DNA from 2 places in the Comamonas sediminis genome. Region 2 is predicted to be linked to the other one. Evidence: predicted binding sites of a transcription regulator. Region 2 holds the regulator's gene; the other holds the start of a gene.
What was found. The regulator LexA, encoded in region 2, represses DNA repair genes until DNA is damaged. The targets are predictions, from matches to a motif close to ACTGTATNNNNATACAGT.
Positions count from the first base shown of each region.

Region 1: the regulator LexA is predicted to act here: its motif matches at 10,558-10,575, upstream of AB7A72_RS09445 (VRR-NUC domain-containing protein).

Region 1 covers NZ_JBGBDC010000003.1:382,808-397,331, forward strand. The annotation lists gene AB7A72_RS09380 (TonB-dependent receptor) at 1-1,938, shown strand, start outside; gene AB7A72_RS09385 (hypothetical protein) at 2,598-3,173, shown strand; gene AB7A72_RS09390 (ankyrin repeat domain-containing protein) at 3,254-3,616, shown strand; gene AB7A72_RS09395 (hypothetical protein) at 3,698-4,021, shown strand; gene AB7A72_RS09400 (ankyrin repeat domain-containing protein) at 4,314-4,691, shown strand; gene AB7A72_RS09405 (hypothetical protein) at 4,824-5,132, shown strand; gene AB7A72_RS09410 (helix-turn-helix domain-containing protein) at 5,185-5,469, shown strand; gene AB7A72_RS09415 (hypothetical protein) at 5,773-6,429, opposite strand; gene AB7A72_RS09420 (hypothetical protein) at 6,480-7,184, opposite strand; gene AB7A72_RS09425 (ZIP family metal transporter) at 7,653-8,591, opposite strand; gene AB7A72_RS09430 (superoxide dismutase) at 8,652-9,278, opposite strand; gene AB7A72_RS09435 (hypothetical protein) at 9,334-9,828, opposite strand; gene AB7A72_RS09440 (hypothetical protein) at 9,825-10,361, opposite strand; gene AB7A72_RS09445 (VRR-NUC domain-containing protein) at 10,610-12,418, shown strand; gene AB7A72_RS09450 (ATP-dependent DNA helicase) at 12,415-14,524, shown strand, end outside.
Region 2 covers NZ_JBGBDC010000011.1:131,362-145,885, forward strand. The annotation lists gene AB7A72_RS22120 (TonB-dependent copper receptor) at 1-1,707, shown strand, start outside; gene AB7A72_RS22125 (CopD family protein) at 1,765-2,235, opposite strand; gene AB7A72_RS22130 (flavodoxin family protein) at 2,312-2,809, opposite strand; gene AB7A72_RS22135 (PaaI family thioesterase) at 2,929-3,354, shown strand; gene AB7A72_RS22140 (enoyl-CoA hydratase/isomerase family protein) at 3,412-4,200, opposite strand; gene AB7A72_RS22145 (Bug family tripartite tricarboxylate transporter substrate binding protein) at 4,255-5,244, opposite strand; gene AB7A72_RS22150 (crotonase/enoyl-CoA hydratase family protein) at 5,454-6,248, shown strand; gene pdxR (MocR-like pyridoxine biosynthesis transcription factor PdxR) at 6,264-7,700, opposite strand; gene AB7A72_RS22160 (carboxymuconolactone decarboxylase family protein) at 7,824-8,261, shown strand; gene AB7A72_RS22165 (SDR family oxidoreductase) at 8,295-9,020, shown strand; gene AB7A72_RS22170 (FMN-dependent NADH-azoreductase) at 9,083-9,718, shown strand; gene AB7A72_RS22175 (hypothetical protein) at 9,977-10,519, opposite strand; gene lexA (transcriptional repressor LexA) at 10,655-11,371, opposite strand; gene AB7A72_RS22185 (asparaginase) at 11,486-12,505, shown strand; gene adk (adenylate kinase) at 12,618-13,274, opposite strand; gene kdsB (3-deoxy-manno-octulosonate cytidylyltransferase) at 13,493-14,287, opposite strand; gene AB7A72_RS22200 (hypothetical protein) at 14,398-14,524, opposite strand, start outside.

The DNA.
Region 1 (14,524 bases), on a different contig from region 2:
GACTTCATGGAGACGCCGTTCAGCACCATCGGCTACACCGAGAAGTACATCGAAGACCGCCAGGCGCAGAACATCACCGATGTGATTGCCGCGACCGACCCGACCGTGTTCAGCAACGGCGTATCCGGCGCCTGGGCCGAGAACTATTCGATCCGGGGCTTCTCATCCAGCTCCACCGACATGACCTTTGGCGGCCTCTACGGCATGGCGCCGTACTACCGCACCTCGCCCGAGATGTTTGAGCGCATTGAAGTGCTCAAGGGCCCATCGGCGCTGCTCAACGGCATGCCGCCGGGCGGCTCGGTGGGCGGTGCCGTCAACCTGGTGCCCAAGCGCGCCGGCAACGATCCGCTGACCCGCTTTACCACCACCTACATGTCCGATTCGCAGTTTGGCGGCCACCTGGACATGGGCCGCCGCTTTGGCGACCGCCAGCAGCTGGGTGTGCGCTTTAATGGCGTCTACCGCGATGGCGATGGCTCCATCCAGGACCAGCAAAAGAAGGTGCAGCTTGCATCCTTGGCGCTGGATTGGCGTGGCGACCGCGCCCGCCTGTCGGCCGACTTCTATGCCAGCGACGACCGGGTCAACGGCGTCAACCGGGGCATCAGTCTGTCGCCCGGCTTGCCCATCCCCAAGGTGCCCAAGAGCGATACCTTGCTGAACCCCGATTGGTCCACCGTGCGCACCAAGGACAAGGCTGCCATCCTGCGCGGCGAGTACGACCTGAACGACCAGGTCATGGCCTATGCCGCCTTTGGCATGAGCAAGACCGATTACCAGTACAACGGCGCCATGTCGGCCCTGGTGCTGAACACCGCAGGCGACTTCCGCACCACGATGGGCCAGCTGGCTTTTGATGTCAAAAAGCAGTCGGGCGAAGTCGGCATCAAGGGCCGTACCCAGACTGGCGCCGTGGGCCACCAGTGGGCCATCAATGCCACGCATTACGCGCACAAGCAAAACGACTACGGCCGCCGCAGCGTGCCCGGCGCCGACTGGACCACCAACCTCTACAACCCGGTATGGGGCCCTGCGGCCGACTTTGTCGCCCCCCACATCTCACACACCGAGGTGCGCCTGGCCAGCTATGGCATCGCCGATACCTTGTCGATGGCACAAGACCGCGTGCAGCTGACCCTCGGCGTGCGCCGCCAGCAGGTGATCAGCGACACCTACAGCATCACCTCGGGCGCGCGCACCTCGCGCTATGACGAAAGCGCCACCTCGCCCGCCGCTGCGCTGCTGGTCAAGGCCACGGACAACCTCTCGCTTTACGCCAACTACATCGAAGGCCTGAGCCAGGGCGCCACCGCACCGATGACCGCCGCCAACGCCGGTGAAGTGTTTGCGCCGTACAAGAGCAAGCAAAAGGAAATGGGCCTCAAGCTCGACCTGGGCGACTTCGCCCACACCGTCAGCCTGTTTGAGATCACCCGGCCCAGCAGCTATACGGACCCCGTCACCAACGTCTACTCGTTCGGCGGCGAGCAACGCAACCGTGGCATTGAGTGGAGCTTCTTCGGCAACGCCATGCACGGCCTGCGCCTGATGGGCGGCGTGGCCTACACCGCGCCAAAGCTGACGCAAACCGCTGGCGGCGTCAACCAAGGCAAGCTCGCCACCGGCACGCCCAAGTGGCAGGGCAAGCTGGGTGCGGAGTGGGATGTCCCCGGCGTGCAAGGCCTGGCCCTCAACGCCAACGCCACCGCCGTATCCCGCCAGTACATCAGCGCCGACAACAGCCTCTGGGCCGCCGGCCGCACCACCTACGACCTGGGCGCCCGCTACAGCACCAAGGTGGCCGACAAGCCTGTTACCCTGCGGGCGTCTGTTCTGAACGCCACCAACAAGTCCTACTGGGGCATGCCCCAGCTGTCCAGCCTGGCGCTGGGCGCGCCGCGTACGTTTGCGCTGTCGGCATCGGTGGATTTTTAATTGAGTCAGTAGCTAGCCTGCTGAAGCGCTTGCCGCTGCGGTGGGTGTGGTGAGTAGGCCCAGATTGCTGCTGCCGTTGGCAGGGGTGATCTGGGCTTTTTTGTTGGTTTGGGAGGTGTGAAGCGCTTAGATGCGGTCAACGCGAAGCACTGTACAGACGCAAAAAACATGCCCTTGGCATGTGTGTAGATAGAGATCAGGGGAGGGTGGACAGAAGGCCTGTGGAGCTTGCTTGCCAACAATAGGCAGGGCAGAGGCGCTGTCAGAGACTGGATCGCTGCGCTGCAATGGCGCTATCGAAGCCGGTGTTCATCGCAAAAAAATGCGTGGCTAGTGTGAACCATTGGCTGGCAAAAACGACTTCCGGACAGTTCCGGTAAGTCGCCCCACGATGAACCTTGGAGTAGCCGCAATTGCTACGCCATGGGTGCAGTATACGCTCAATTGAGAATCATTCGCAAATAAGCTTTGGGGTTGTGGGGGATTGGGCCTGTGGTCAGTGCATGGACTTAGGGCTGTCTGTAGATCCATGGCGGCTATTGCGGCGCAGATGGCAGTGTTGCATTTGCCAAACTATGCGTCAGCTTGGTGTAAGCACTGCTATCTCCAATGCGAGCCATGACCATAAATCACCACTTAAATTTCCTTTACCTCAATAGATGACAAAAGAGATCTTATGTTTTGACTTTAGAGTGCCACTTGGCGCGGTAGCCACGACGGATGTCAATATTTGGAAGTGTTCCGACGGGGCAGTCAAAGACTTGGATAAAAGATTTGGTGGCCTGTCTCAGCTTTTGGATTGGCATGTTGCTGTTGGTTTTTATGAAACTATCCCGATTGACTGGATCTTGAGTCCAGCTGTGGATCAATACCACATCAATGCCTACGTTGTGGATGCTGCAGATTTGAAAAATCTGATTCAAATGTATGGTGGGTTCACTCCGACGAGCGATGGGAATAATTCGCACGCAAAAGAGCATGTGTTAAGTAATTGGAGCTCTTTAGGCTTTGATATTTGTACGCCTGATCTTGCTGTGTCTGCCATTCATTCAGTTAAAGATCTAAACACGTGCTTCTCGGCGGATGCCTATAAATTCAACTCGCGCGGACTTTTGTTGAATAGAAGTGAATGTATGAAAATCATACGTAATAATAGTTTTTCATTGCATGATGGGCCAGGTTTTATTCCCGTCGAAATATTTACAAATCAAATGGAAATTGAAATACGTGATTGACTTTTTTTATTGGAATTTTAAAGATTAATTTGGTTTGGTAATTGGGTTTTCGTAAGTAATTATGAAATAAGGAGGGTGTAATGGTGGTCCCAGTTTCATTGGCGGAGTTCTTCAATACGATGCAAGAAGAGCCATGGTTTGGCAGAGCGGCTGTAGACGAATTTTCCGTTGATAGTATGGGTGGGAATATGATTGACTATGCCATCATTTATGGCAATGCAGAGATCATTAAGCACCTAATTGAGGTGGGGGTAAATGTCAACCAGCCTGGGGAGTGGGGAGATACGCCTTTGCATACAGCTATTTCCTTTGAGAAATATGATTTGGCATGTTATCTGTTAACCGCAGGAGCCGATGGCAACAAGCAAAATGAGTATGGCCTTACGGCATTTGAGTTGCTAAAGCACAAGATTTTTACTAGATCTGACTATGATGCAAAGTAGTGGGTCATTCTGTAGCTTGTTGAGAATTCAATTTTATTGATTAACTTGTGGTATAGATCATTGGGTAGTGATAAGGCATATGTGAATATTGATGATTTATTCTTTCATGATGGAATTTTTGAGAAGCTAAGTATTGAAGGCTCAGCTAAATGTGTCTTTTCACTGATAGTTTATGAAAATATTAATTCCTCCAAGAAGAATAGAGTTATTTTCACCATCAAAAATATGAAGAAGATAATTCTGGCTGGGGAATTTGATGAGGTATACATAAACTCTTTGAGTTCAACCATTCAGGATGGTCGAATTGTGGAGTCTTTTGCAGGGAAAAAAATTTCCCTGCAACTCATAGGTGGTTATTTTGAGTGTGTAGGTAATATAACTTTTGTGCTTGAATCCTTAGAATAGGTGGGAACATGCTGATGTTTTTTATGCCCGGAATTTCTTAGGTGAAGTTCTAAAGTTTCTGATGTTTGCTTGATCGCAAAAACATGAGATTTTTAGATCTAGAAAATGGAAGTCATAACTGTGTGAAGTGATACTTTTTAAATTACCACGACTGGCAAAAGTTAATATCTAAGTTGCTAATCGCTCAGAATACTGGTGAAAATTAAATGCATGTGATTCGATGGGTAGGCTTTCCTTGTTGAAGATAATGACATTATCAGATTCCTATTTTTAGTAGGGTGAGGAAAATAATATGGTGTCATTAGATGAAGTTTTTTCTGATTTTAAAGACTATGCGGGGTTTGATGAGGAATATGAGGTAAGTGTTAACTCAAAAGCGGCAGATGGGAAGACACCATTGCATTGGATGGCCGTCCTGGGTGATCATCATGGCGTTGCGCTCTTACTCACGGCCGGAGCCGGTATTAACAAATCTGATCATGAGGGTGCTACACCACTGCATGATGCAGTATTGAGTCGTCAAACTTTAGTGGTGGAAATTTTGGTATTGGCAGGTGCTGATTTAAATATTCAGAATTTTGCTGGCCTAACTCCCATGGAGTTGGCGCTCAATGATGGATTTCAACCATGTGTTGAATTTCTCACTAAATTTCTAATTAATCTGAAATGATGGTGAATATTTAATTGTTTTTGAATGTGGTTGAGCGTTAGCTAAGGAGCGTATCGCTGAGTGTGTTAATTTAATTTTATAAATTAAGAGTTGAAAATTGGGGTTTTGAATATAATTTTTTGTGAGGGTTGCATGATTAAGATTCTGATTGTTTGTTTAATTTCTTTGACTATGCTTGGATGTGTAATAACTCAGCAGTGCGTTGATTCATGTGATCCTGTAAAGCTAGATAGGCATATGGCATTGGATATTTTAAATAAATATAATAAAAGTCGTGGGCTGTCTACGGAAATATCGGAGGATAAGGTCAATGTTGATATAATGCGAGATGGATGCGGATTCGTAGTTGCATATAATTTAATCCCAGCGCAGCCAGGAGGCGATTCAACTTTTCTTCTTAATAGTAAGTTGGAAGTTGTGCATGTTTATCGTGGTGTCTGATATCGGTGTTCATCCTCACCAACTGGGCTGAGGGCTTCGTCGTTTACGCACCATGTATCGCTCCAGCCACAATCCCAACTACCAGCTCTTACTTTCCGTTCTCACTTCCACGCGTAAGCGCATGGGCGTGTCGCAAGTGGAGCTGGCACAGCGACTTGGCAATACGCAGACGTTTGTGTCCAAGTGCGAACGCGGCGAGCGGCGCATTGATGCGGTGGAATTGGTGGAGTTCGCTGAGGCGCTTGGAGTGGCACCGTTGGAGGTCGTGGCGGAATACCTCGAAAGACGGGATAGCAACCTATTCGCAGCTAGCAAGAAGACGAGAAGCCGAAGCTAAAAGGAGCATGCAAATGCCTGCTTGGTTGTGGAGGCCTGCGTGCGGGAGCGACGTGTGGAGCAAGATGGATTGATTGGGCGGTAGCAGGTGTCGACCTACTCCTACTTCTAAAAAGTGGAGATGGCGGCTCTGCTCAATGAGGTCGCTGAAAGATCTGAGCAGAGTTCTCGATTCTCGGTGGCTATGAGATATGGAACAGGCCAGCAAGACCCGATATCGGTTGAATTCACAGTCAAGAGCAGCCGGTGCACTTCAGACAAAGCGTACGCTCAACGCCGCCAAACGCGGGCGGATGCACGCTTATCATGCACCACGGTAAAACTCATCTTCGGTCAATTCGATGATTCGTTCACGGCCACCGATGTGCCACTTGAGATCGACAGCAGCTTTGAAGCGTTCATGCAACGGGGACCTTGGCATCCGGCGTAAATCACGGATGTAACTGTCAAAGTGGGCTTCAATTCCGTCTACGAATCTCTGTGGATTTATTACTGCAGATTGCAGTTTTCCTTTGGGATCCAACTCTCCAGCTTTCTTCGGCCAAGTGATAAGGAATGCTTCTGGGCGTGTTTTGCTGAAGTAGATCCCATCCCGAAATATTCCTTCATGTGCGAAACCACACCGCATGAGCTCGTATAGAGCGGATGCGAGTGCATCATGCATGAAATCTGGTCCGGTATTTCTAGCGAAAACTGCCTTGAAACCGCGAACAAAAAACTCGCGCGATCTCCCCTTGCTGTCGAGTCCTGACAAATAAATCTCAATGGCCTCCATATATGAAGTTGCCAGTGCAATCGCTGCGACCTCACCATGGCAAGTCTTCAGAAGCTCTTTTGCAGGCAGGATTAGCCAATGAAGCATTCGATCTTCAAAGACATCCACAATGTCTTTGAAGAATGGCGGTTCAAGCTTATCGTATGTAAAGTTTGGACTAATGAAGTGCAGCGTTCTATGTTGCATAACTGGTAAGGTTAGCTGGCAGTCTTGGGCAGTTCATCTTGATCGAACAATTAGGTGATGCCGCGACCAAGATGTACCTCCTGGATTGCTTGAGCGATCGCCTGCGACATCGGCGAGAACTCATAGTTGAGCGCCATTGCAACGTGTTTCGAGAAGTCCTCGAGAATCTCGATCGGTTCCCCTGTCTGCACCTGTTCCGAGCTTCTTGCAACGCGTAGTGCGGCAAAACGGTTACTGCTCAAGAAAACCGTAGCATCCTCCTCAGTCACCTGAGCATCAAGATTGTGAGCCAACCGATTGCGAATTTTGTTTAGGCGCTTGATCCCCGGCAGTATGAGCGCAATTTCGTTGTTAGATGCATCAAGCAAAGCAACCTTCTGAGCGAATGAGACCTTGGCCTCACCAAGTGCTCCCAAGCGAGGATTTGCTTTGGCAAGATATTCACCGATGTAATGCTCAACAAACAGGTGTGCTCGCAAGATACGACCTATGATTTCGACATTCTGTTTCCATCGGCCATTGGTATCTGCAAGCTCACGATCAGCCTCCGCGAAGAACTTCTGCTTGCCGCCCAAAAGCTCAATAGCCCTGCGAACGATCGCATCGTGATCATGCTCTGGAATGTTCATTAAGAAACCTAACGTAATGTATCTCGCAAAACCTGCGGGGAAAACTGTAGCATGCGGCGTGTTCTGGACATTAGTTCCTCCAGGGAGTCGTTTGCCGCTAGAGCTTGAGGTCAATGCGCTGTTCAAAAGCACATATCTAAATTTCAATTCAATCCAATAAGCAGCAATCCAGCAAACCATAGCTAACTAGGACATACGCACTGGACACTCAGACAACGCGGTTTGCACTGCAAGCCATGGGGTAGTGAATAGGCGGCAGCTTTGGAATAACGTTGGCCAACGGCTTCGGATCGGTCGCGCGTGCTCAGGCGTTGCGATATTGGACTTTTATTAGTCAAGTTATTGCCGTCTGCTTACCTCAAGCCCTTCGTGAGGAAGCCTCCGACTTCGATGCGCGATTGAATTCTAGCTGGCAGTGGCCAATAGGTCTCGAGGCAGCCATGAGCAGCAGCGTCGCAGTGTAAAGCAGCCGTCGATACCAGTCTGTTAGGCCTGCTAATACACCACGTGCAGGACCCGCGTGCATCCCAACACGTCCGTTTACCTCACCCCTCACCCCTCACCCCTCACCCCTCACCCCTCACCCCTCACCCCTCACCCCAACGCCGTATCCAACACCATCATCAAAACAAACCCCACCATCAACCCCGTAGTCGCAAAAAATTCATGCCCCTTGCGGTGCGATTCCGGGATGATTTCGTGGCTGATGACGAAGAGCATGGCGCCGGCGGCGAAGCCCAGGCCCCAGGGGAGGAGCAGGGCGGAGCTGCCGATGATGGCGGCGCCGGCAACGGCGCCCAGGGGTTCGACCAGGCCGGAGGCGATGCCCAGCAGGACGGAGAAGCCCCGGCTGTAGCCGACGGCCAGCAGCGCGGCGGCAACGACAAAGCCTTCGGGGACATCCTGGATGGAGATGCCGATAGCGAGCGCATTGGCGCGCATGCCTTCATTGCCGGCGTAGCCCACGCCAATGGCCAGGCCTTCGGGGAGATTGTGCAGGATGATCGCGAATACAAAGAGCCAGGTACGGCGCAGCTGCTGGGCGCTGGCACCTTCGCGGCCTTTGATGAAATGTTCGTGGGGCAGCAGGCGGTCCATCACCAACAGGGCCATGCCGCCCAGCAGGATGGAGGTGCCGACGACACCGCCAGCAGCCCAGGCGCTGCCGCCAAAGATATTCGAGGCGCGTGCAGCATCCAGCGCGGGGATGACCAGCGAGAACGCGCAGGCGGCCAGCATCACGCCGGCGCCAAATCCAAACAGGGTGTCCCGTGTGCGTTCAGACGGGCGTTGGGCCAGCAGCACCGGTAAAGTGCCCAGCGCAGTGGCCAGCGCGGCCATGCAGCCGCCCAGCAGTGCGTTGCGCACCGATGGCTCGTTTTTAAGGCCATCCCAGATGAGCGCGCCGAGTGCAAATACCCCCAAACCACAGATCAGCAGACCGATACGCGTTCGCAGCTTGAGCGCCGGTTTCGGCGCAGCGCTGGCGGTGCTGCGCGATGCGTCATCGCGCGGATCGGGCTGGTTGTCCATTTCCATCGGTTGGTGGCCTGGGGTCATGTGCGTGCTCGCGTGCTCAGTGGGGGAAATAACTTATTGGCCCAGCGCTGCGGCGTACTTGCGGGCAACGGTGCCCCAGTCCACCACATTGTAGAAAACGGCAATGTATTCAGGGCGGCGGTTTTGGTACTTCAGGTAGTAAGCGTGCTCCCACACATCCAGGCCCAGGATCGGGGTGTTGCCCGAGCCAATGCCCTTCATCAGTGGCGAATCCTGGTTGGCGCTGCTCTCCACCGCCAGCTTGCCTTCAGGTGTCACCGTCAGCCAGGCCCAGCCGCTGCCAAAACGGCTCAGTGCCGCCTTGGTGAAGGCATCCTTGAATGCGTCGAAGCCACCCAGATCCGCATCGATGGCCTTGGCCACATCGCCTTGGGGCAGGCCGCCGCCGCTGGGCGACATCACTTCCCAGAACAGGCTGTGGTTGGCGTGGCCGCCGCCGTTGTTGCGCACGGGCAAGCGCAGCTTCTCGGGCAGCGATTCCACCTGGGCCACCAGCGCTTCGATGGGCAGGTTGGCGAACTCGGTGCCTTCAACCGCCGCATTGAGGTTGTTCACATAGGTCTGGTGGTGCTTGCTGTAGTGGATCTCCATCGTCTGGGCGTCAATATTGGGCTCCAGGGCATCGTAGGCATAGGCCAGCTTGGGGAGGGTATAGGGCATATCGTGTGTCAGTCGTTGGGTGGAGAGCAGTGGGTCAATGCCGGTGCGGCGGCTGTCAGTGCAGCAGCGTGCCCGGCGGCGGGTTGCCCGAAGGCATGGAAACGCTGTGGGCCTGCCGCTCCATCGCATCCTCGCGCTCGCGGGCGGCGCAGCGGTTGTGGTGCTCGTTCAAGGCGGCAAAGGTGTGGTGCAGGTGCTTGCAGGCGGCCGATCGCAGATCGGCGCTGGCATGGTCGTCGCGCGTCAAGGCCAGCAGCTGGTGGTGCGCGCAGTGGATGCACTCGCCGGCCGATACCGGCTGGCTCAAGGTGTTGAAGCAGTCGGCCAGGTTCAGGTGCGCGACCACAAAGGCGGCCAGACGGTCATCGGCGCAGACGCCGGCCGGTGCATCGTGGAACAGCTGGTGCGCCACGCGCAGCGCATGCTCATGCCAGGCCAAAGCTTGCTCGGGGCGGTTGTCGCGGCTGGCTTCCACGCCGGTCTGGGTCAGGCGTTCCCATTCGCGCAGCAGCAGCGGGCCCGATACGGAGGACGGAAAACGTGAACTCATCGCTGCTCCTTGGCGGGCCCGCTGGCCGCCGTCATCACCCAGGCGTGCGATGCCTTGGCGGTTTCTGTGGGGACAAAGGCCTGGGGGTCTTCCAGCAGGCAGGTGGTGCCCAGGCGCTTGCACTGGTCGTGGTCGCGCCAGTAGCCGCCGTGGCTGATGCAGCCGGTCTGGCAGATCACCAGGTTGGCGGCATGCTGGCCCAGCTCCTGCAGATAGGCATCGGGTGGCGGCTGGGGCACGGCGGCCACTTCCATCGTCGCGGCCGGGTCCACACAGCGGCGCACGGCGGTGACGGCCGCGCGGTTGGCGATGGCCGACAGGTGGCGCAGCCGGTCTTCGCGCTCCCAGATGAGGGCGCTGTCGCGCATGATGACCTGGGCCCGCAGCCGGGTGACCTGGGCGCGCAGCGCCTTCACTTCAGCACGCAGGGCATCGACCTGGGCCGTGCAGCGCGCTTGCAGTGCAGCATAGTGGCGCAGCATCACACCGTGCTCCTGCACCAACGGATGGATGTCACTGTCTGGGTTTGGCACGGTGGGCTCGCCTCCACGGAATCAACGGAAAACACTTTGCTCGGCATCAAGGCAGCATCAAATGAAACCATAATAAATGAGAATCGTTTCTATTCGCAAACTCATTTGTGTATGGCCTGCCAGTTAGCAGTGGAATAGCGCTATCGGTTGAGCGAGCCACACGGCCAGAAGGGGAGATGGCTGCAAAGTTAAAATAGCTGTATAAAAATACAGATAAGCTATCACTAACAACCGTCGTGTCCATCCCCATGCTGGCCCCCCATCGCTACTACTACCTGCACAACTTCGAGCGCGCGCTGCAGTGGTTGGGGCAGCGCTATGGCGATGTGCTGGATGCGCAGGAGCAGCAGTTTCTGGCGGACTTTGCGCAAGCCCCGATGCAGTCGCAGGCGCTGATGGTGCGCATGCTGATGCGGCGCGGGCCCTGGTTCCGCGCGGACAAGCTGGTGTACGACGAGATCCCCGATGTGCATGCCGCCGCGCAGCCCTTGCTGGCGCTGGGATGGATCGATGCCGATGCCGACATGGCCCTGGCCGAGCTGTTTGCGCTGCACACCAAGCCCGAGCTGCTGCAGATCTTTGCCCACGCCGGCTTGGCGCGATCACTGCGCAAGGCAGACATGCTGGCCCAGCTTGCGCAATGGGCGCAGCCGTCAGACCCAAGTACCGAGCAAGCAGCCGAAGAGCTGCTGCAGCCTTACCACCGCTGGCACCCCCAGGCCGAGCATGCCGCCTGGCGCGTCACCATCGCTGAGCTGGCCGAGGGCCTGCGCCTGATGTTCTTTGGCAATCTGCACCAGGACTGGTCAGAGTTTGTACTGGCCGACCTGGGCATCTTCAAGTACGAGACGGTGGCCTTTGATGCGCAGTCGCGCGCGTTTCAGACCCGTGCCGATGTGCAGGGCTACCGCCAGCTGCAGCAGTGGCGCCAGGCGGTGGATGAGGCCGAAGACCGCCAGGCCTTGATGGATGCGATGGCCGACTGGCGAAGCGCCAACCCCTGGCTGCAGCAGCGCCATGCCAAGGTGCTGCTGCGCCTGGGCCAGGCCTGCGAGCGCAGCCAAAGCTGGGCACTGGCCGAGCAGGCCTATGCCGCCAGCCCCTACCCGGGCGCGCGCCACCGCCGCATGCGCGTGCTGGAGCGCATGGAGCGTTTTGACGAAGCCCTGGCCCTGGCCAGCGCCGCCGCGCAGCAGCCCGAGAGCGATGAAGAAAGCCAGCGCCTGGCCCGCATGCTGCCGCGCCTGCGCCGCCACCTGGGCCAGCGCAGCGCCAGCCGCCGCGCGCTCAAACCCGAGGTGGCACAGCTGCGCGAGGATGTGGCGCTGGACCGGGTGCTGCGCATGCCACGCATGGCGCAGGGTGGGGCGGCGATGGATGCGCTGAGCGATGCGGCTGCCCTGGAAGCCGCCTTGCGCGCTGGCGAAGCGCTGGACGCCACCGAGGCCCCCGAAGGCCTGCGCCTGATGCCGGTGGAATACGCGTTGCGCGACCACTGGCACCGCGACGATGCGCCGGTGTTTTATGTCGAGAACGCGCTGGTCAACTCGCTGTTTGGGCTGCTGTGCTGGCCGGCGATTTTTGCGCCTTTGCCGGGGGCGTTTTTTCATCCGTTTCAGGCGGGGCCGGCCGATGTGTATGCGCCCGATTTTGTCGCGCGGCGTGCGGCGCTGTTTGGCGCTTGCCTGGCCATGCTCGATGACGGCAGCTATGCCGATGTGATCCGCCAGCGCTTTGCCGACAAGGCCGGCCTGCAGTCGCCCTTTGTGTTTTGGGGCACGTTGACCGAGGCACTGCTGGCGCATGCGCTGGCCTGCATACCGGCGGCCCACCTCAAGCTGTTGTTCCAGCGCCTGCTCGGCAATCTGCAGGCCAACCGCACGGGCTTTCCCGACCTGGTGCGGTTCTGGCCGGCGGAGCGGCGCTACCAGCTGGTGGAAGTCAAAGGCCCGGGCGACAAGCTGCAGGACAACCAGATCCGCTGGCTGGAGTACTGCGCCGCCCATGGCATACCCGTGGGCGTCTGCCATGTGCAGTGGCGCGAGGCGGGCGCATGAGCTACACCGTGGCGGTGCGCGCCTTGTGCGAGTTCACTGCCCGCGCGGGCGACCTGGATTTGCGCTTTACGCCCGCGCCATCGGCGCTGGAAGGCATAGAAGGCCATGGCCTGGTGCGTGCCCGCCGGGGTGCGGGCTATGAGGCGGAACTGCGCCTGGCAGGCAGCTTTGAAGACCTGCAGGTGCGCGGCCGTGCCGATGGCTTTGACCCAGGCCTGGGTCAGCTGGAAGAAATCAAAACCTACCGGGGCCAGATCGACAGCGTGCGCGACAACCACCGCGCCTTGCACTGGGCGCAGGCCAAGGTCTACGGCCATTTGCTGTGCCTGGAGCGGGGCCTGCCCAGCCTGAAGGTGGCGCTGGTCTACTTCAACGTTGGCACGCAGCAAGAGACCGTGCTGGCCGAGCCCTACAGCGCCGCCGAGCTGCAGGCGTTTTTTGAGCAGCAGTGCCGCCTGTTTTTGGACTGGGCGCGCAGCGAGGCAGCGCACCGCAGCGCGCGCGATGCGGCGCTCACGGCGCTGCGCTTTCCGTTTGCGCAGTTCCGCAGCGGGCAGCGGGCGCTGTCGGTGGCGGTGTACCGCACCGCGCAGGCAGGCTTGCAGGCGGGCGGCGGCAGCTGTTTGATGGCGCAGGCACCCACCGGCATTGGCAAGACCGTGGCCACGATCTTCCCCATGCTCAAGGCCAGTGCGGAGCAGGGGCTGGACAAGCTGTTTTTTCTGACCGCCAAGACCACCGGCCACCGGCTGGCCTTGCATGCGCTGGGCTTGTTGCAGACAGCGCTGCAGGGCCAGACGGGCGCGGTGCCGCTGCGCGTGGTCGATTTGCAGGCGCGCGACAAAAGCTGCGAGCACCCGGACAAGGCCTGCCATGGCGATTCCTGCCCGCTGGCCCGGGGCTTTTACGACCGCCTGCCCGCCGCCCGCGCGCAGGCCCTGGCGCAGGAGCCGATGCTGACGCCCGACAAGGTGCGCAGCCTGGCGCTGCAGCACCAGGTCTGCCCCTATTACCTGACCCAGGAGCTGGCGCGCTGGAGCGATGTGGTCGTCGGCGACTACCACTACTTTTACGACAGCGCCGCGATGCTGTATGCGCTGACCCAGGCCCACCAGTGGAAGGTGGGCGTGCTGGTGGACGAGGCCCACAACCTGCTCGAACGCGCCCGCCGCATGTACACGGCCGAGCTGCCGCAGCACACGCTGGCTGCGGCGCGCAAGGCGGCTACCGGCCCGGTCAAAAAATCGCTGGATGCCTTGAACCGCCAATGGACTGCGCTGAACAAGGCCCAGCAAGAGGGCGGGCAGGACTACCAGGTCTACCCCGAACTGCCGCCCGGCCTGCTGGGCGCCGTGCAGCGCGCCGTGGCCGCCATTGCCCAGGCCCAGGGCGACAGCCCCATGCTGCCCGGCGATGCGGTACTGGGCTTTTACCTGGAAGCGCTGTCCTGGCTGAACCTGGCCGAGCAGCTGGGGCCGCATGCGCTGTTTGATACCAGTTTGTGGAGCAGCGCTGCGTCCGGCCGGCGGGGGCCGATGTCCACGCTTTGCATCCGCAATGTCGTGCCCGCGCCGCATCTGGCCGCGCGCCATACCGCCGCCTGCGCCACGGTGCTGTTCTCCGGCACCCTGGGGCCGCAGGCCTTCTACCAGGATCTGTTGGGCCTGCCGCCCGCCACGCAGTGGGTGGATGTGCCCTCGCCCTTCCAGGCCGCGCAGCTGCAGGTGCAGATTGCCGGGCATATCTCCACCCGCTACCAGGACCGGGCGCAATCGCTGGCGCCTATTGCCGAGCTGGTCGCGGCGCAGTTTGCCCGCCAGCCGGGCAACTACCTCTGCTTTTTCAGCAGCTTTGATTACCTGCAGCGCGCGGCCGAATGCATGCAGCGCCTGCACCCGCAGCTGCCGCTGTTTTGCCAGACCTCGGCGATGGACGATGCCGGGCGCGCCGCCTTTTTGGCGCGCTTTGACGAGGCCGGGCAGGGCATTGGCCTGGCGGTGCTGGGCGGGGCGTTTTCAGAAGGGGTGGACTTGCCGGGCAACCGGCTGATTGGCGCCTTTATCGCCACCCTGGGTCTGCCCCAGATCAACCCCATCAACACGCATA
Region 2 (14,524 bases):
GTGGTCAAGGGCCCGCAGACGGTGATCTCGGGGCCGGGTGCATCGGCCGGGGTGGTGCGCTTTGACCGCGAAAGGCCGGCGTTGGAAAGCGGACAGGTGCGCCTGTCTGCCAGCCTGCAAGGCGGCACGGCCGCGCGCAGCGACCAGAACATCGACCTGCTGGCCGGCAATGCCGAGTACTACGTTCGCCTCACCGCCAACCATTCGCAAAGCAAGGACTACCGCGACGGCGATGGCCAGCGCGTGCCTTCGCACTGGGACAAATGGAACACCGATGTGGCGATAGGCTGGACGCCCGATGCCAACACCTTGCTGGAGCTGAGTGCGGGACAGGGCGATGGCGAGGCGCGCTATGGCGGCCGGGGCATGGATGGCACCCAGTTCAAGCGCGAAAGCTATGGCCTGCGCCTGGAGAAAAAGAACCTGAGCGAGCGATTGACCAAGCTGGAAGCGCAGCTGTACTACCACCGCGCCGACCATGTGATGGACAACTTCAGCCTGCGGCCCTTTGTGCCGGAGGGGGGCATGTCGATGCCGATGGCGGCCAATGTGCGGCGCACCACCACCGGCATGCGGGTGGCAACGACATGGCAACTGGGGCCGCACACCGAAGCGGTGCTGGGCGTCGATGCGATGGGCAGCCCGCACGACAGCCGGTCGGGCACGGAGATGCAGTCCTACCGCAACAAGCCGTGGGCGCGGGATGCCAAGTTCAGCAACCAGGGTCTGTTTGCGCAGGCCACGCAGCACCTGGGCAGCGAGGACAAACTGGTGGCCGGCCTGCGGCTGGACCGGGCACAGGCCTGGCGCTACCCCAGCGGCAGTGGCATGGGCAGCATGGATGGCATGGGCGATATGGGCGGTATGGGGGGCATGCAGGCCATGGCTGGCATGGAGGGCAGCATGGCCGCCACGGCCAGCAACCACCGCGAACGCAGCGCCATGCCCAGCGGCTTTTTGCGCTGGGAGCGCGCCCGCGCCGATGGCAGCACGCTCTATGCCGGCATTGGCCATGTGCAGCGCTTTCCGGATTACTGGGAGCTGATATCGCCCAGTAACAGCGCCGCAGACCAGGGCGATGCCTTCAACCGCCTGCGGCCGGAGAAAACCACGCAGATCGATGTGGGCGCAAGCTGGAAGGGCGCGGGCTGGCAGCTCTGGACCTCCGCCTATGTCGGCCAGGTGCAGGACTATCTGCTGTTTGACTATGTGGGCATGGCCTCCAACGTGCGCAATGTGCAGGCGCGCACCGCCGGTGCCGAGCTGGGTGGCAGCTACCAGCTGACTCCCGGCTTGACCGCCCAGGCCACGATGGCCTACAGCTGGGCCCGCAACCGCAGCGATGGCAAACCGCTGCCGCAGGTGCCGCCGCTGGAGGCCAAGCTGGGCCTGGACTACCGACAAGGCCCCTGGAGCGCTGGCGCACTGTGGCGCCTGGTTGCCGCACAGCACCGCTATGCCAGCGGCCAGGGCAATGTCGTCGGCCAGGATCTGGGGCCCAGTGCCGGTTTCGGGGTGCTGTCGCTCCATGCCGGCTACAAGGTCAGCGAGCAGCTGCGCCTGACTGCCGGTATCGACAATGTCTTTGGCAAGACCTATGCCGAGCACCTGAACCTGGCTGGCAATGCGGGCTTTGGCTTCCCTGGCGGGGTGCGCATCAACGAGCCGGGGCGCACTCTGTGGCTGCGAGGGGATATGAAGTTCTGATGCAGGCCAGCGCAGCTGCCGGGCAGAATCCGGTGGCGGCGCTGCGGCTTGGAGTCCTTACAGCGGGACGCGCAGAAAAAGCACAATCACCGTGCCCAGCGCCAGGTTCAGCGCGACGAGCTGGCGGATCTGGCCCAGCGCCTTGCCGCCTGCCGGCCAGTCCTTGGCATTGACGGCCTGGTCCAGCCGCTTGAACAGCGCAAAACGGATGTGGCCAAAGACGGCCATCATTGCCAAGCCCAGCACGGCCATCACCATCCAGGAGACGGGCATGTTGAACTTGGCACCGGCCTGCGCAGCCATCTTATGAACCAGGCCCATCATGCCGATGCCTGACAGCAGCACGGCCGCGATGATGACCAGCACCACCGCAAAAAAGCGTTGGAGCACATCGCGCATCAGCACCAGGCGCTGGGGCGGCTCCAGCTGTTGCAGGGCGGGGCGCAGAAAGAAATGCGCAAAGGCCATGCCGCCCAGCCAGACGATGATGGACAGCAGGTGCACGGTTTTGAGAATGATGTAGAGCATCGGGGGCGGCATATTGTGGTGTGGGGATGCGCTATGGTACGCGCCAAGCCGCCCGGGCTGGGGATGCGGGCCAGCTTTAAAAAATACCCATGCTGATGCCTGCGGCCATGGCTTCGCCCAGCTCGCGGCAGCGCTGCAGATCGTCTGCGCCAATCTGCTTGGCCGCTGCAATGGCCTCGGGCGTTTGGGCATGGGTGCACACCACCAGCGGCTCCGCGATGGGCTTGAGCCGCCAGCCTGTGGCGATGCGGGCGATTTGGCGTGCCGCGTTGCTGCCATCGCTACCAGCGCAAATCAAGCATGCATAGGGGCGGCCCTGGATGCGGTCGAGCGCCGGGTAGTAGCAGCGGTCAAAAAAGTCCTTCATCAGCCCGCTCATCGCGGCCAGGTTCTCGGGGCAGGCAAACAGGTAGCCGCTGGCGGCCAACACATCATCAGGCCCGGCATCGGGTGCGCAGAGCAGGCGCACTTCTACCCCTGCCTGGCTGGCAGCGGCGGCGCGGGCGGCTTCGGCCATCTGGCGGCTGCCGTCGGTGTGGCTGTGGTAGACGATCAGGAGTTGGGCGCTGTCCATGGCCGCAAGCATAGTGGCAAAGGCAGCTGTCATGTGCAGGACGCGGGGCCATGCCACGCGCTGCGCTGCATGCTAGATTGGCTGATCGCTATCGAGGCTTCGCCACAAGGCATACGACCATGAACGACCTGTTTGAACGCATTTCCACCAGCTTCCATGCCCAAGGGCTGATGCAGACCCTGGGCGCGAGCCTGGTGTCCGTGCAGCCGGGGGAGGTGCAGATTGTGCTGCCCTACCAAAAGGCGCTGTCGCAGCAGCATGGTTTTTTGCATGCTGGCGCCGTCAGCAGTGTAGTGGACAGCGCAGCGGGCTATGCAGCACTGACGGTGGCTGCCGAGGGCTATGAGGTGGTCACGGCCGAGTTCAAGATCAACCTGATGCGCCCGGCGATTGGCGAGCGCTTTGTCGCCATCGGCAAGGTGGTGAATGCCGGCAAGCTGCTGACGGTGTGCAGCGGCGAGGTGCTGGCCTATGGCGCAGATGCTGCAGCGGCGCCCAAGGTAGTGGCGCTGCTGCAGGCGACGATTGTCAATGTGAAGTACTGAGGCGGCTTACCAGCCAGCCACGTTGGGGCGGCTTGCTGGTGCGGCCTCAGGCTGCGCTCAATCCTGCCACTGGAACAGCGGCGGCTGCTTGCCGACAAAGCGGGCAATGGCCTCCTGGTGGAAGGCGCTTTCGCGGCACAGCGTCTGGGCCAGTGCTTCTTGCTGGTAGATCTCGTCGCGCTGGGTCTCAAACGCGCGGTTCATCACGCGTTTGGTGTAGCCCATGGCCTCGGTCGGTGCGCTGGCAAAGCGCTCGGCAAAGGCCAGCGCGTCGGCCAGCACGTCTTCGCTGCCGATCTTGTAGACCATGCCCATCTGCTGGGCCTCGGGGGCGGCTACGACGCGGGCGGTAAAGGCCAGCTCCTTGGCTGCCTGCAGGCCCACCAGGCGCGGCAGCAAGTACATGCCGGCCAGGTCAGGCACAAAGCCGATCTTGGCAAACACGCAGCAGAACTTGGCAGAGGGCGCCGCCAGCACAAAATCACCAGCCAGCGCCAGCGACAGGCCGGCGCCAAAGGCGCTGCCTTGCACGGCGGTGATGACGGGCTTTTCCATGTCCAGCAACTCATCAAACCAGCGGTGCAGGCCCAGCATGCGGTTGCGGCTGTCAAACACATCCTGCTTGCCGGCGACAGTGGCCTGCATGCTCTTGATGTCGCCACCGGCGCAGAAATGGCCGCCGGCACCTGTCAGCACCACCGCCTTGATGGCGCGGTCATCGCGCACCTGCGGGATGAGGCGGGTGAAATCTTCGCGCATCTGCTCGTCGAGCGCGTTGCGGGCCTGGGGGCGGTTCATCGTCAGCACGGCGGTGGTGCCATGCATGCTCAGGGTCAGGGCGGTCATATCAGTCGGTTTTCAAAATAAAGCGGTAAGGCGGGCCAGCGGCGGGAGCGGGGGCTATTCGGCACGGATGCCCAGTTTCTGGGCCACCGGTATCCAGCGTTCGCGCTCCGAGGCCACGAACTGCCCCCATTCTGCGGTGCTGCCCGCCATCGGCTGCGCACCTATGCGACGCAGGCGCTCCTGCACCTCAGGCTTGGCGAGGGACTGGTGGATGGCGCGGGCTATGCGCGCCACCGCGTCGGCCGGTGTGCCGCTGCGGGCCACCACGCCAAACCAGGCGCTGGCCTCGGTGTCGCCAAAACCCAGCTCGGCCAGCGTGGGCACCTGGGGCAGCGCTGCAAAACGCTGCTTGTCCAGCAGCGCCAGCGGCACAATGCGCCCGCCCATCGCCTGCTGCATGCACGAGGGCAGCGCGTCGAACATGATGTCCACATTGCCGCCCATCATGCTGGTGATGGCCGGCGCGCTGCCGGAGAACGGCACATGGGTGACCTGGAAACCCATGCGCTCGCTGGCGTATTCGCCTGCGAGATGGGTGATGTTGCCGCTGCCCGCTGATCCCATGCTGAGCGTCTTGCCCTGGCGCTGTGCCTGCTGGGCCAGCGCGATCAGTGCGCGCAGATCGCTGGCGCCCAGGTCCTTGCGGGTGACCAGCAGCAAAGGCGCCTTGCCCAGGCCCGCGACGGGCACAAAATCCTTGACCGGGTCGTAGCCCATCTTGGCGTAGATGGCGCTGTTGATGACCAGCGGCGCATTGGATCCGACAAAGAAGGTGAGCCCGTCGGCGGGTGCGCGCAGTGCGGTCTCGGCGGCAATCATGCCGGCGGCGCCGGCCTTGTTCTCGATGACGATGGGTTGCCCGCTGCTCTGGCCCACATCCTGGGCGACGATGCGCGTGATCTGGTCGGCTGCACCGCCTGCGGGGTAGGGCACGACCCAGCGCAAGGGGGCATCGGCCCCGCGCGCCAGCCAGGGGCTGGCCAGGCTGGCGGCTGCGCCCCATCGCACAAGACGGTGGTGGAACTGGCGTCGGGATACGGGCATCAACTGTCTCCTAGGCAGCATCTAGTTATGGGCATGTGGGGGGCTGCCTGCCCCAGCATCCATGCAGGCTAGGGCCGTTTTTGGGCAGCGTCCAATACCAAATTGCACTCAGCTGATATGCAGTCGCATGTGGCCTTTACCCGTATGCTGGCCCGTGAGGCGCACAGCGCTGACTGCATCGAGACCTACCGGAACCAGGAGCCCTTTCCATGACTGCATTTTTGAACTACGAACAGCAAGGCCATGTCGTCACCCTGACGATGTGCCAGCCCGAGCGCCGCAACCCGCTGACCGGCAACACGGCGGTGGCCGAGATCCTGGCCGCCTGCGAGCGGATTGCGGCCGACAGCAGTGTGCGCGCGGTGATCCTGACGGGCGAGGGCCCCGCGTTCTCGTCGGGCGGCGACATCAAGACCATGCAGCAGCAGTCCTTTGGCGATGTCGATGGCATGCGCATCCGCGATGACTACCGCCGTGGCATCCAGCGCCTGCCGCTGGCGCTGTTCAACCTGGAAGTACCCACCATCGCCGCCATCAATGGCGCGGCCGTCGGTGCGGGCCTGGACCTGGCGTGCATGTGCGATCTGCGTGTGGCCTCGGACAAGGCCAGGTTTGCCGAGAGCTTTGTCAAGATGGGCATCATCCCCGGCGACGGCGGTGCCTGGCTGCTGCCCCGGGTGATTGGCATGGCGCGCGCGGCCGAGCTGTCGCTGACCGGCCGCATGATCGACGCTGCCACCGCGTTGCAGTGGGGTCTGGTGTCGCAGGTGGTGCCGCCCGAGGAACTGCTGAACGCCGCCAATGCACTGGCCAGCGAGATTGCCGCCAACCCGCCCCAGGTCACCCGCATGACCAAGAAACTGATGCGCGAAGGCATGCACCAGAGCCTGGCTTCTTTGCTGGAACTGTCGGCTGCCTACCAGGCGCTGGCGCACCAGACGGCCGACCACCGTGAGGCCGTGAGCGCCTTCCTCGACAAGCGTACGCCGGAGTTCAAGGGCTAACACGCCGTTCGTCCGCTAGCCGAAGGCTTGTTGGATCTGCCGGGCCAGCTGCAAGGCCTGCGCCTCGCTGGTGATATTGGCAAAGCCCATCAGCAGGCCTTGGCGGGGCGCGGCATCGATATACCAGCGCGACAGCGGATGCGTGGCCAGGCCTTGCGCGCGGGCGCGCTGGGCCACCAGGCTGTCGTTGTCGCCGTCCCGAATCTGCCCGAGCAAATGCAGACCGCCGGGCTGCAAGTCAATGCGCAGGCGATCGCCCAGCACCTGCTGAAAACTGCGCTGTGCCACCTCGCGGCGCTCGGCGTACAGCAGCCGCATCTTCTTGAGGTGGCGCGCAAAGTGGCCCTGGGCCATGAAATCGGCCACGCTGGCCTGCAGCAGATAGGGGCAGCCGGCATTGAGGTTGGAGCTGACAGCCTGAAAGCGTGGCACCACCTCCAGCGGCACCACCGCGTAGGCCAGGCGCAGGCCCGGAAACATCACCTTGCTGAAGGTGCCGGCGTAGATCACGCGGTCCTGCCGGTCCAGGCTTTTGAGGGCGGGCAGGGGCCGGCCCTGGTAGCGGAACTCGCTGTCGTAGTCGTCTTCGATGATCCAGCTGCCGGCCTCCCGCGCCCAGTCCAGCAGCGCCATGCGCCGCTCCAGCGACAGGGTCACGCCCAGCGGGCTTTGGTGCGACGGTGTCACCATCGCAAACCGGGCGTAAGGGCTCCGCTGCCGGCCAACTTCCACCTGCATGCCCTGGGCATCGACCGGCACCGGCACGATCTGCACCGAGGCATTCTGTAAAAACGGACGGGCCAGGATATAGCCCGGGTCCTCAAACCAGAACGCATCGCCGGGGCTGGCGAGGCTGCGCAGGCTCAGCTCCAAGGTATTGCGCAGGCCGGTGGTGACAAATACCTGCTCGGGCACGCAGGTGACGCCACGCGAGACCGCCAGGTAGGCCGCAATGCGCTGGCGCAGTTCCTCATCGCCTTGCGGGTTGGGGTAGGCCAGACGGAAGGGCTCGCTGCTGCGCAGGCGGTGGGTGACCAGCCGGTTCCAGACCTTGCGCGGAAAGGCATCGATCGCCGGCAGCCCCAGCTGCAGCGGCCGGGGCTGCAGGCCATCGTAGTCGACGATGTGGGTGGCCGGTGGCTGGGCAATGGCTTGCGGCGCCATTGCGGACGCGGCGCGGGGCAGGCCCGGTGATATGACCGTGCCCGCTGCCCCGCGAACCTGGAAATAGCCTTCATCGGCCAGGATGCGGTAGGCCAGATCGACGGTGCCGCGCGACAGGTTCAGCTCGGCCGCCAACGCCCGCGACGCCGGCACCCGGTCGCCCGCGCGCAGATGGCCTTGCGCAATGGCGGTCTTGAAGCGCTGGCAGATCTGCAGGTACATGGGCAGCTGCAGGCTGCGGTCTACCTGCAGCTGCAGCGCGTTTACGGGGAGGGTGGGGTCGGGCATCCAGGTATTCCTATCTTGGCCTAGTCATTTTTGCATTTCTTGGCTCTTTTGGCTTGGCCAAGACCATCGCATACTGGCTGCCAGCAACGGAATTCACCGACGCAACCCTGGATGGAGATAGATATGCAAACCCGACTCGACTTCTACACCGCTGACCCCGCCATCATGAAAGCGCTGCTGGGCGTGGAAAACCAGATTGCCAAAGGCAGCCTGGACATTCTGCTCAAGGAACTGGTGCGCCTGCGCGCCTCGCAGATCAATGGCTGTGCCTTCTGCCTGGACATGCATGTGACCGATGCGATGAAGGCCGGTGAATCCAGCCGTCGTCTGGCCACTGTCGCCGCCTGGCGTGAGACCCCGTTCTTCAGCGACCGTGAGCGCGCTGCGCTGGCGTGGACCGAGGCACTGACCCTTGTAGCGCACGACCATGTGCCCGATGCCGCCTGGGAAGCCGTGCGCCCCCACTTCAGCGATGCCGAGCTGATGGAGCTGACCGCTGTGATCACATCGATCAACAGCTGGAACCGCTTTGCGATTGCCTTCCGCAAGATGCCCGTTTAACGGGCAAGCCCCCGGTGTGGTGCAACGCGGCTTATGAAAGTCCTGGTGCTGGGCGGCTGCAACCCGCTGGGCAAGCGCGTGGTCGGCAATCTGAGGCAGCTGGGTTACCCGGTGCTCGCCGATGCGGGCCCCCAACTGCCGGCTGCGCTGCATGGTGCCGAGGTGCTGATCGATGTGCGCGAGCCGCCTGAGGTGCATACGGCCGATGCGCTGGAGGGCTGGGCGCGCGCATGCCGGCAGCTGAATGCCGCCATCGCTGCTGCAGCGGTTGCGCACCATATTGCGCTGTCGGCCTTGGGTGTGCAGCGATTGCAAGGCAGCGGCTACTACCAGGCGATCGCGTTGCGGGAACAGCTGGTCCTGGCAGGCAACACCCCCTGTACCGTGCTGCGTGCAGCACCCTTGTACGAAAGCCTGGCGCAGCTGGCGCACGACAGCGTAGCCGATACGGTGCTGGCGATACCGGTGGCCCCGGTGCAGCCGGTGGCGGCAGAGGATTTGGCGATGCTGGTGGCCGATGCCGCGCTGGCGCAGCCCTTGGCGGGCTGCATGGACGTGGCCGGCCCGCAGAAGATGGCGATGGCCGAGTGGGTGCAGCAATACCTGCGCTTGCAAGGCGATCCTCGCATGGTGCTGGGCGATGCCGATGTGCCTTACCGGGGCGCGCTGCTGGACGATGGCTGCCTGGTTCCGGTGGGGCCAGCACGCCTGGGCCGAACCACGCTCGCCGCCTGGGTGTGCAAATCCCGGGCGATGTGATGCCGTAGAACTGTGCGGATGCTGCCCACCTTGGCCTGACTACTCAAACGATTGGACAAACGATGACCCGTACCTTGCTCTTGAACTGTGGCCCACACGGCCAGGCCAGCCACGCCTACCAACTGGCAACCGACATGCTGGCAGAGCTGGGCCTTGCGCAGCAGCCGTTGTTTGAGCGCGACTTGGTCGCGACACCGATACCGCCGATCAGCCGCGACTATGCGCTGGCGATCACCTCGAACGCGAGCGCAGACGCACCCGCGCTGGCCTGGTCGGAAACGCTGATCAAAGAGCTGGAAGACAGCGATCTGCTGATGATTCTGACCCCCATGCACAACTTTGCGGTGCCGGCCACGCTCAAGCTCTGGCTGGACCAGGTGATCCGTATCCACCGCAGCTTTGCGTCGACGCCGGAAGGCAAGATCGGCCTGATGAAGGACCGGCCCACCTTGGTGTTGGTCAGTTCAGGCGGCTTCCATGCAGGTCCAAAAGCGCGTCAGGAGGACTTTCTGACGCCTTATTTGCGTTATGCGCTGGCCTCCATCGGCATCCGCAATGTGCATTTTGTGTTGCTGCAAGGTCTGGTGTTGGGGCCCGATGCGGTGGCTGCTGCAGTGGATGGCGCGAGGGATGCCCTGCGCGAGCAGCTGGCGCCTTTCAAACAGCTGGCGCTGGAGGCTGCTGCGGCCGCACGCTGAGCGAAAGATAGAAAAGAAGAAGCCACTGGCAGTGCGGCGGCAGCCACGGCTTAGTGGCCATGAGCAGCGGGCAGCGGGCTGAAGGCAGAGCGCTGAAGGTGCCGGTTTGGCGCGTGCCCGGCATGGCGGTAACGCCCGGTACGTTCAGCGTCTGCGTCAACCCAGCGTAGCGATTCCGCTGCTGTCCACCCCTCGTGACAGCAGGCATGCAGCTGCCAGCAGGCTGGCTACAACGCACCGGCCCGGATTGGCACTGGCTTAGACCGCGTGCAGATGCTCCAGCCGCTCCAGGCGTTCAAGCTCGGCACAGATATCGGCCATGCTGCCCGACATGGCCCAGCGCATGCCCTTTTGGCGGTGCAGGCTGGCCGGTTGCGCCCAGTACATCTTGACGGGGGCATCGTTGGCGGCCTGGGCGCTGCAGCGCTGTACCGACAAGAACGGGCGGGTGTGAGACGGTGCACCGACCGAGAGGCGGCGGCGCGCTGCGGGTTTGCGCGGCAGGCGAATGCGGTCGATGGGGCGCTGTGCGGGTGTCTCTTCAGCAGGGCCGTCCACGCCAGGCGGAATGCTGGGGCCATCGAGCAGGCTCAGTTGCTGCACGGCACCACGCTGCGCAGCGGCGCTGGAGGCGGCGGCAAAGCAATGCACCTGGGCCGCAAGCTGGCCATCGTTGGCGGCGCCATGGCCTGGACGGCGGCGGCTGCTGCGCACGATGGCACGTTGGATGGACTGGAACCAGGGCAGGCCAGCGACGAGGGAAAAGGGCGCAAGCGCACGCAATGCATCTGCTACGAGCATGGGAGACTCCTTGGTGTACGGATGACAGCAGGATTGCGCAAGGCGAGCGCATTCCCCAGGGTTGTGGGCCGGGTGCCCACAACGCCCGCTACCTGGGGTTGCGCAGAAAGGGAGGGGCCGACAGGGCCGCTTGACTTAGTTCAGCATCGTGTTGCGAATCAACCCGACGGCAATGCCTTCGATCTCGAAGGGCTCGCCCGGCTGCACGACGATGGGCAGGTAATCCGGGTTTTCGGCCAGCAGCTCGATGCCATCCTTGGTGCGCTGCAGGCGCTTGACGGTGACGTCATCGCCCAGACGCGCGACGATGATCTGGCCATTGCGGGCCTCGCGGGTGGCTTTGACGGCCAGCAGATCGCCATCGATGATGCCGACATCGCGCATCGACATGCCGCGTACCTTCAGCAGGTAATCGGGCTGCTGCTGGAACAGGCCACCTTCAACGGTATAGGTCTGATCGACATGCTCTTGCGCCAGGATGGGCGAGCCCGCTGACACGCGGCCAATCAGCGGCAGGGCCAGCTGGGCGAGCTCTTGCACCACGCGGCCCAGGCCGGCGGTGGCGTTGGACACGCCTGCCAGCGGCGACGAAAAGCGCGTGCCGCGTGCGGCATTGATGGAGCGCACGGTATCACTTTGCAGGCGAATCCCCCGGGAGGTACCGCTGACCAGCTCGATCACACCCTTGCGTGCCAGCGCCTTGAGGTGGTCTTCTGCCGAATTGGCCGATTTGAAGCCCAGCTTGCTGGCGATTTCGGCGCGCGTTGGCGGGGCGCCGGTGCGCGAGATGGCCGTCTGGATCAGGTCCAGAATTTCTTGTTGGCGCGCGGTGAGTTTGGGATGGTCTCGCATAAGATCTCCGTGTGATCTGTGGTGCCGGGTGGCAGCCAAGCTGCCGTGCACTCCAACACCTGTATATCAATCCAGTACCTGTATTTTTAACCAGTTTTTTGCAGGAGGCAAGCTTTGCAGCCAAAAATTTTGATCATCGGCACCGGCGGCACCATTGCCGGCATGGCCGATGATGCCGAGAATCCCGGCCAGTACCGTGCGGCGCAGCTGTCGGTCGCGGCCCTGCTGGCGGGGGTGAGCGGTATCGAGACCGCCGCGGCGGGCCCGCTGGATGCAATGCAGATCGCGCAAATTGATAGCAAGGACATGAGCGACGAGGTCTGGCATGCGCTGCTCCAGGCTTGCGATGCAGCGATGCGCGACGAGGCGGTACGCGGTGTTGTTATCACCCACGGAACGGATACCTTGGAGGAAACTGCCTGGTTTCTGCATTGCGTTTTAGGGCGCCTGGCCAAGCCGGTGGTGCTGACCTGTGCGATGCGCCCGGCCAATGCCTTGATGCCCGATGGCCCGCAGAATCTCAAGGATGCCGTGGCCGCCGCTGCGGCGCTGGATGCGGACGGCCATCCGCTGTTGCGCGAGGTGGTCGCGGTGACCGGCGGGGGCGAGCTGCACAGCGCGCGCTGGCTGCAAAAGGTGCACCCGCACCGCTTGCTGGCCTTTTCATCGGGCGAGCAGGGGCCGCTGGGCTGGGTGGATGGCACGAACGTGCGCCTGCGCCAGGGCTATGCACCGCAGGCAGCAGATACGGAGGGCGGCTATACCGGCAGCGCCTGGCTGGCGGCCTTGCCCGCGCCGGCCAGTACGCCCTGGCCGTGGGTGGAGATCGTCACCAGCCATGCAGGCCTGCGCCTGGGGCTGTTGGAGGCGCTGCAGGCCCAGGGTGTGGAGGGCTTGGTGGTGGCGACCACCGGCAATGGCACGGTGCATGAGGCGCTGCTGGATGCGATGGCGCGCGCACGCCAGCACGGTTTGCCGGTGTGGCGCAGCAGCCGCTGCAGCGATGGCGTGATCAGCGATGCGGTATTGCCCGGGATGGCCGATCTGGACAAAGACCTGGCCGTGGCCTTGACGCCCTACAAATGCCGGGTCAGCCTGCAGCTGGCGCTGGTGCAGGCCCGATCCAAAATCTAAGTACGGGCATGGGAGCCAACGGCAGATACCGGTTTATTTACCGATAAATAGACGGGCATAAAAAAGCCACTGTCGCACGACAGTGGCTTGGTAGATGAGGCAGAGTTGCTTATCAGGCCTGCAGGGCAGCAATCGCGCGCTGCGTGATTTCTTCGACCGAGCCCATGCCGCTGATCGCGCGGTACTTGGGGGCGGCGGCCGGGTCTTGTGCAGCCCAGCTGCTGTAGTAGTCGACCAAGGGGCGGGTCTGGCTGCTGTAAACGTCCAGGCGCTTCTTGACGGTTTCTTCCTTGTCGTCTTCGCGCTGCACCAGGGGCTCGCCAGTCACATCGTCCAGGCCTTCGGTCTTGGGCGGATTGAACTTGACATGGTAGGTACGGCCCGATGCGGGATGGCTGCGGCGGCCGCTCATGCGCTCGATGATGGCTTCAAACGGCACATCGATTTCCAGCACGTAATCGAGCTTGACGCCAGCGGCCTTCATCGCGTCGGCCTGCGGGATCGTGCGGGGGAAACCGTCAAACAGGAAGCCATTGGCGCAATCGGCCTGGGCGATACGTTCCTTGACCAGGTTGATGATCAGATCGTCACTGACCAGCTGACCGGCATCCATCACGGCCTTGGCCTGCAGGCCCAGCGGCGTGCCCGCCTTGACCGCTGCGCGCAGCATGTCGCCGGTGGAAATCTGGGGAATACCGTATTTTTGGCAGATGAAGGCAGCTTGCGTACCTTTGCCGGCGCCGGGTGCTCCCAAAAGAATTAATTTCATGGCGGTCCTTGGAGAATAAAAAACTTGCACGGCAAAAGCGGGCACTGAAGCCCGCTTTTACGCAAAAAAACTGGGCTTGAGCATATCACGCATCAGGGGATTGTCAGCGAACTGGGCACCAATACCGTGTCTCGGCTGCGCAAGACAGGCATGCTGCGCCTTTTTGCTTACGGTGTGCTTGCAGTCGGGGCGGTGGTAGTGCATGGCTGGCACGCGGGTTACATCACCGCGCCGAGCAGCTGTCGTACACGCACCAGGTCCTCGGGGGTGTCCACGCCGGAGCCGGGGATCTGCCGCGTCACATGCACGGCGATGCGGTAGCCATGCCAGATTGCGCGCAGCTGCTCCAGCATCTCGATCTGCTCGGTAGGCGCCTGGCTGAGCGTGGGGAAGGTATGCAAAAACTGGGCGCGGTAGCTGTAGATACCCATATGGTGCAGCGGCGCAAAGCCGGGCGTGCCGGTGGTGCCGGGGTTCTTCCACCAAGCCATATTGACAAAATCACGGCCCCACGGGATGGGCGCGCGGCTGAAATAGCTGGCCATGCCTTGGGCATCGAGGACCACCTTGACCACATTCGGGCTGAGCAGCGACTCCAGATCGGCCATCGGATGGGCGACGGTGCCCATGCTGGCCTCGGGCCGCTCGCTGAGCAGGGCGGCGACCGCATCGATCAGCGCTGGCGCGATCAAGGGCTCGTCCCCTTGCACGTTGACCACGATGTCGTCGCCGGCGAGCTTCAGCAAGCTGCAGGCCTCGGCCAGGCGGTCGCTGCCGCTGGGGTGGCTGGGCGAGGTCATCACCGCTTGGACACCATGCTTTTTGCAGGCATCGATGATGCGCTTGTCATCGGCAGCCACCACCACGCGCTGGGCGGCGCTCTCCAGCGCGCGCTTGGCCACGCGCACCACCATCGGCAGACCGGCGATGTCCACCAGCGGCTTGTTGGGCAGGCGCGAGGACGCCATGCGCGAAGGAATCAGGACGGTGAACGGCGCGGGTGCGGATGCCATGGTGCGAAAGAAAGAAGAGTGGAGCCGGCTGGAATTGTAGCGAGCCCGCATGGCGGGCCGGGCGCAGGCGATCTGGGTGGGTTGCGGCTGCGGCGGCAGGGTGCCAGGGCTCAGGGCGCCGGTTTGACCGGTGTAGGGGCTTCGTTGCTGCCGAACAGAATCGCCTCGATGGGGCGCAGTTTCTTCGCGTCGATCACCTCGCGCAGCTTGGGCAGGATGGCGACCAGACCGTCATAG